Regions from separate parts of the Azoarcus sp. CIB genome, predicted to be linked through region 2. Evidence: riboswitches for the same ligand, from Rfam matches in the RefSeq annotation. Region 2 holds a riboswitch; the other holds the start of a gene.

Region 1 (3,408 bases), 120 kb from region 2:
GCAGCCTGCCGCTGGCCGACCTCGTCGACCTCTTCCTGCGCTTCCTGATGCTGTCGCTGCTGTCGATCGGCGGCGCGATGTCGACGGCGCCCGAGATGCATCGCTTCCTCGTCGCCGAGCGCGGCTGGCTCGACGATGCGGAATTCACGACCGCGATCGCGCTGGCGCAGGCCGCACCGGGGCCGAACGTGCTGTTTGTACCCGTGCTGGGCTTCCAGGTCGCCGGTGTGGTCGGCGCCGCCGCTGCGCTGCTCGGCATCCTGCTGCCTTCCACGCTGCTGTCGCTGGGCGTGAGCCGCTGGGGGGCGCAGCGCCGCGATGCGCCGGCGGTGCGCGCCTTTACTGCAGGCCTCGCTCCGGTGTCGGTCGGACTGGTGTTCGCGACCGGCTGGCTGCTGAGCCTGCCCTTCATCGCGGCGCCGGATCACCGGCTTGGCGCGCTGGCGCTGATCGCGGCGACCATGGCCGTGACCTTGAAGACGCGGTTTGCACCAATCTGGATGATCGTCGTCGGCGCAACGGTCGGCGCACTGGGCGGAGTCTGAGACGATCCGACCGCGGGGCACGATCCGACGGGGCGGCACCACCGGCCGACGCATATTCCTTTCGATGTATCGCGAAGCGGACAAGTCTCTGACTTGAAATCGCAATTCGTGCCGCCGCAAATTGACACGCGTCAAAGCTTCCGCGTATCTTGGGCGCAACAATCCGTAACATAAATCGGCACTCCCGCACGAAAGGCGGGGTCGCAAAGCTTCCGGTCTACAACCTTTTCGAGGTCACGATAGCGGGGTTGCCGGGCCCGGTTCGCGCGCTGCAGTGCGGCGCGGACGAGGGCTCGTGATGGCGTCGCGGGCGACAGTCTCCCTCCCTGCCCCACGCATTCGCATGCATGGGGAACAATTTCGCAGGCGAGGCCGGTGCGCTCCGACACAATTCGAATGGCGAGGCTCAATCGCGCGGCCACTAGACAGGCCGCGATCGGGCAGGCGCCGCACGAATCATCGTCACGGCGTGCAGCCGCCTCACTCCGAGCTCATCAGACCGGTCGCGCCACGACGAGAGCGTTAGCATGCAAACGGCAATCCCGAGCGACGACGACAATCCCCGTACGGCGAGGCTGCGGCGCGCGGCTGCCCGTGCGTCGGTACGCCCGCGGATGAAGGCGCGCTGAGCGATGGCAGCGCAACTACCCGGTTCCTGTTGTTCGTCCCGCCCCCTGCAGGCCGCCGGGGCTTTGCTGAAGCGGGCGCGCAGCGCGCTGCCGCAGCTGTTCGCCGGCCGCGTGAGCATGACGCGCTTCGTCGCGCATCAGGTCATCGTCTTCGTCGCGCTCCTGCTGGTGGCGATCCAGCTCGTGACCCTGGTTGCGCTGAACTGGGCGGTGTCGGAGAACGCACGGGAGTCGGTGCGCAAGGAAGTCGAAGTCGGTCGGCGGATCTTCGTGCGCATGATGGAGGATCGTACGCAGCAGCTGACCACGGCCGCGAGCGTGCTGGCCTCGGATTTCGGCCTGCGTCAGGCGCTGATGAGCAGCGACCAGGCGACCATCGTATCCGCGCTGAACAACCACGGCGCGCGCATCGGCGCCGCGAAGATGATGTTGATCGGGCTCGACCGGCGGGTGCTGGGTGAGACCGCGGCACGGGGCAGTAGCGGCGAGCGAGCGGCATTTCCGTTTCCGCACCTGATCGAGGACGCCGAACGCAAGGGTGCGGCTTCCACGATCGCGTTGATCGAACATGCGCCCTTCCAGCTCGTTGTCGTGCCGGTGCTGGCGCCGGTTCCGGTCGCGTGGGTGATGGTGGCGTTCAGCGTCGACAACAAGCTCGCGCAGGATCTCGGCCTGCTCACCGGCCTCGACGTCTCTTTCTCCACCTGGACGCGGGAGCGCGGCTGGAACGTTGCCGCGACGACGCTGCGGCCGGCAGGGACCCGCGCCCTGCTGGGCGCGCTCGGCCCGCCGGCGGGAACCGCCGTGCCGGCGATTGCTCCCGACCTGCTCGGCGCCGATTTCCTGCTTTCCGGTTCGGTCCTCGGCCGCGAGAACGAAGCTGCGGTCGTCGCCATCCTGCAGAGCTCGCTGCGCGACGCGATCTCGCGGTTCGACGGACTGCGCGTGATCCTGCTCGCACTCGCGGCCTTCAGCCTGTGCGCGACGGTGGCGGGCAGCCTGTGGATCGCGCGCAGCATTTCGCGGCCGGTGTCGGCACTGGCCGAATTCGCACGCCGCATGGAGCGCGGGGAGTACGACCAGGGACCGCCGGAAACGCGCTCCGACGAACTCGGCGAGCTCGCCGCCAGCTTCAACCGCATGCGGCTGGCGATCGCTGCGCGCGAGCAGCAGATCAAGTCGATGGCCCTGCAGGATGCGCTGACCGGCCTGCCCAACCGCGCGCTGTTCAACGAGCGCCTGCAGCAGGCGCTCGGACTCGCCCGCCGGCTCGCGCAACCGGTGAGCGTGCTGCTCATCGACCTGAACCGCTTCAAGGAGGTCAACGACACGCTCGGCCATCATGTTGGCGACCGCCTGCTGTGCGAAGTCGCCGAGCGCCTGCGTACGGTTCTCGTGCGCGCGTCCGATACGCCCGCCCGCCTTGGCGGCGACGAATTCGCGGTGCTGCTGCCCACGGCCAGCGAGGCGATGGCCGAGGCGACCGCGCGCAAGATCCTGCTGGCCTTCGAAGCGCCGGTATTCGTCGAAGGCCGGCAGCTCGACGTCGGCGGCAGCATCGGCATCGCGACCTTCCCCGAGCACGGCGACGACCCCATCGTGCTGATGAGCCGGGCCGACGCGGCGATGTACGTGGCGAAACGCAAGCGCACGGGCTGCGCGGTGTACGACGTCAGCTTCGACACGGAAGCCGAGAATCACGGCCGCCTGTCGCTCACCGGCGAACTGCGCCAGGCGGTCGAGGAAGACCAGTTCGTGCTGTATTACCAGCCACGCCTCGATCTCGCCAGCGGCGCGATCACCGGCGTCGAAGCGCTGGTGCGCTGGCAGCATCCGGTGCGCGGCTTCGTGCCGCCGGACCAGTTCATCCCCTTCGCCGAACAGACCGGCTGTATCCGCGAGATCACCCAGTGGGTGATCGGCCGCGCCTTCGAGCAGTGCGCCCGTTGGCGCGCAGCAGGGCTGGCGCTGCAGGTGTCGATCAACCTTTCCGCGCGCGACCTGCTCGGGCCCGAATTGCCGCAGCGCTGCGCAGAATTGCTCGCGAGCCATGGCGCCTCGCCGCAATGGTTCCTGCTCGAAATCACCGAGAGCGCGATCGTCGATGACCCGACGCGCGCGCTCGACACGGTGACGCGGCTGCACGAGATGGGATTCAGCCTGTCGATCGACGACTTCGGCACGGGCTACTCCTCGCTCGCACAGCTCAAGCGCCTGCCGGTGGCCGAACTGAA
Region 2 (3,408 bases):
CCATCATGGCCGATCAGGCCGAGCGCGAAGGATTCGGAGCGGACGCCCTCCGCCGAACCGAGCAGGGCCTTGCCGTGCGTGTCGGCGGTGCGGCCGGCCGAGTAGCGTGCGGCGAGCAGTGTGTCCCGGCCGACGCGGTAACGCGCGTGCGCCGTGACGGTGCGCGTCCCGGCCTGCTCCAGCGCCAGGGCATCGCCGGCGACGCTGCCGAGCCACGATTCCCGTTCGGCGACGTCGGCGTACTGGATGCCGATCAGGCTGTCGCGTCCGAGGGCGTAGTTCAGCTCGGTGATCGCTGCGCGGCCGCCGCTGACTTCGGACCATTCGTGCTGGCGGACCATTGCGGCGTTGAGTCCCGCGTCGAGCACGCCCGCCTTGAAGCTCAGCGCGTCGCGCGTGAGGCCGAAGGCCAGTTGGGCGGAGGTGCGTGCGAGGCCGAGGTAGGGATTCGCCAGGCTGTGGTCGGTGCCGGCGAGTCCGAAATAGCTGCCGGCAAGGCTGCCGGTCGCGAAGGCCAGCTCCTGCCCGCCGGCAAGGCTGAACACCGCGCTGCTGGCGATCAGGCTGAGGTGGGCGTCGTGCGCCGCGCGCAGCCCCTGGGGACGTCGCTCCTCGACTGCGGCGACGAAGCGCGAGCCGTCGGCGTGCACCTGCTCGGTGAACTGCAGCGAGCGGCCGGCCATGTCGAGCGCGTCCGAGATGCGTTCCACGGCCGGCGCGCGGATGCCGGTGCCGAAGTCGGTCGCGAAGTCGCGGTTGAAGTCATCGACCGCGATGCCGCGCAAGCGGCCGTCGACGACCGCGGCGCGCAGTCCGCTCCACGACGCGACCGAGGCGCGCAGGGCGGCGCTCGAGCGCCGAGGCTTCTTCGACGAAGTTGCCAGCGGCACGGCGAGCGTGCCGACCGGCTGCATCGCGCGCTCGACGTTGAGCAGGCCGCGGCCATATGTCGCATCGACGCCCGGATCGCCGAGATCGGTGGCGGTCTGGAACAGGATCGAGGCGACCTGGCCGGCCTTGAGCTGCGGCCAGCTGCCTTCGAGCAGCGCGGCCGCGCCGGCGACGACCGGTGTCGCCATCGAGGTGCCGCTCATGAACGCGTAGCCGCCGTCGTTGTAGGACGACAGCACGCTCACGCCCGGCGCGACGAGGTACCAGTTCGCGGTGTCGCCGGCACGGTTGGAGAAGCTCGCGAGCTGGTTGTTCGCGTCGACGGCGCCGACGGCGATGATCTGGCCCTTCGCCCAGCTCTCCTTCGCGTAGCGCGCGGGCCAGATCGGGGCGCTGCCGCCCTCGTTGCCGGCTGCCGCCACGACCAGCTTGTCGGCGGCGATCGCCGAGCGCAATGCGTTCTCGACGCTGCCGCCGAGCGGACCGCCCGCGCCCAGGCTCAGGTTGATCACCGCCACGGCACGCGTGCCCGCCGCGGTCTTGAGGCCGGCCGCGAGGGAGGTGCTGCTGGCCGTCCCGGTGTCGCTGGCGAACACCTTGATCGGCAGGATCTTCGCATCGGGGGCGATGCCGTAGCTGTAGCCAGTCCCGGTCGAGCCGGCGATGATGCCGGCGACGTGGGTGCCATGCCCGCCGCCGTCGGTCGGCGCGATCCACTTGCGGATCGTCGCGTCGTACATGCGGGTGCCGGAGAGCTGGGTGTCGAGTTCGATGTGGTTGCCCTGCACGCCGGTGTCGAGGACCGCGACCGTCGCACCGCGGCCGGTGCGACCGGCGGCGTGGGCGAGATCCGATTTCACCTGCACATGGACCCGGTTCCAGGCGATCTCGCCCGAAGTGAGCGGAGCCCCCTGCAGGACGGCGTCCTCGGCAAGCGCGGACAGGGGAAAGGCGGTCGCCAGCGCGATCGCGAGAAGGGTGGGGCAGTGTTGCATGATGCGCGTCTCCTGGTGCTGCGTGAAACGCCAAGAGCGCTCGATCCGGTGATCGTTACGGCAACCCCGCTAGCATGTCCGTGGAGGATTTAGCCCGGAGGATTTGCGGCCCCGCCTTTCGACGGGTGTGCCCTTGACGCGCGAAACCGTCGCACCGCAAAGGCTGCGACTCCTGCATTAACGGCAGGTCGTGCGGCAACTGTAGGGGCTTGTTCGGAAAGGGATATTGATGGTCGTCAAGGGCGCGCGGGGGCCGAATTCAGGCCCCTTGGAGACGCAGGCAGGACGCGGATCGGCGCAGACGTTTCAGCGCACTCGCATGAGCACGACGAGCAGCGTCGCGCCCGCCAGCGCGGCCCCGGCGATGAAGGCCCACGAGGCGCCGAACTGCTCCCACAGCAGGCCGGCGAACGCGCTCGCGAGCAGCAGGCCAATACCGCTGACGAGGTTGAAGACGCCGTAGGCGGTGCCGCGCAGCGCGGCCGGCGCGGTGTCGGCGATCATCGTCGCGAGCAGGCCCTGGCTCATGCCCATGTGCAGGCCCCACAGCGCGATGCCGGCGACGAGCCAGGGCCAGTCGGCGCCGCGGGCCAGCGCGAGGTCGGCGCCGATCAGCACGACGAGCCCGAGCGCGAGCAGGCGCGCGTGGCTCATGCCGTCGGCGAGGCGGCCGAAGGGGTAGGCGGTGAGCGAATAGACGACGTTCATGCCGATCAGCACCAGCGGCGTGTAGGCGACCGGCAGGCCGGCGTCGAGCGCGCGCAGGACGAGGAAGGCCTCCGAGAAGCGCGCCAGCGCGAACAGCGCGCCGATGCCGACGACCCACCAGTAGGCGCGCGGCAGCAGGCGCAGGTTTTCGCGGCGGATCGGGTTGAGCACCGGGATGCCGGGCGGGCGTTCGGGTTCGCGCACGCCGAAGAACAGCAGCGCGACCGAAAGGAAGCCCGGGATGATCGCGACCCAGAACACCGCGCGGAAGTCGTTCGCCCACAGCAGCATCAGCCCCATCGCGAGCAGCGGGCCGAGGAAGGCCCCAACCGTGTCGAGCGACTGGCGCAGCCCGAAGGCCGCGCCGCGCATCTGCGGCGGGGCGATGTCGGCGACTAGCGCATCGCGCGGCGCGCCGCGTATGCCCTTGCCGACGCGGTCGATCAGGCGTGCCCCGAGCACCATGCCGGAGCTCGTCGCGAGCGCGAACAAGGGCTTGGAGATCGCGCCCAGCCCGTAGCCGAGCACCGCGAGCGGCTTGCGCTTGCCCCAGTAGTCCGAGAGCGCGCCGGAGAAGACCTTGACGATCAGCGCCGTCGCCTCCGCCGCGCCCTCGATGAGGCCGACCGCGAGGGCGCCGGCGCCGAGCGAGGTGACGAGGAACACCGGCAGCAGGCTGTGGATCAGCTCGGACGAAACGTCCATCAGCAGGCTGACGAAGCCGAGCATCCAGATCGCGGCTGGCAGTTTCGGGCGGGCCGCGGCCACGAGTGGGGCTGGCGGTGCGTCTTTCATGGTCCGGTTCCGGGGCGAA

The links. Region 2 has a riboswitch for cyclic di-GMP ahead of AzCIB_RS17490 (S8 family peptidase). Riboswitches for the same ligand answer to the same signal wherever they lie in the genome.
Region 1: it holds a riboswitch for cyclic di-GMP, as region 2 does, so the genes downstream of both, AzCIB_RS16925 (bifunctional diguanylate cyclase/phosphodiesterase) here and AzCIB_RS17490 (S8 family peptidase) in region 2, are expected to answer to the same signal.

The regions. Positions count from the first base shown of each region.
Region 1 is NZ_CP011072.1:3,795,520-3,798,927, forward strand. It holds gene AzCIB_RS16920 (chromate transporter) at 1-545, shown strand, start outside; cyclic di-GMP riboswitch class I at 713-801, shown strand; gene AzCIB_RS16925 (bifunctional diguanylate cyclase/phosphodiesterase) at 1,178-3,408, shown strand, end outside.
Region 2 is NZ_CP011072.1:3,917,510-3,920,917, reverse strand. It holds gene AzCIB_RS17490 (S8 family peptidase) at 1-1,886, opposite strand, end outside; cyclic di-GMP riboswitch class I at 1,943-2,028, opposite strand; gene AzCIB_RS17485 (MFS transporter) at 2,193-3,389, opposite strand.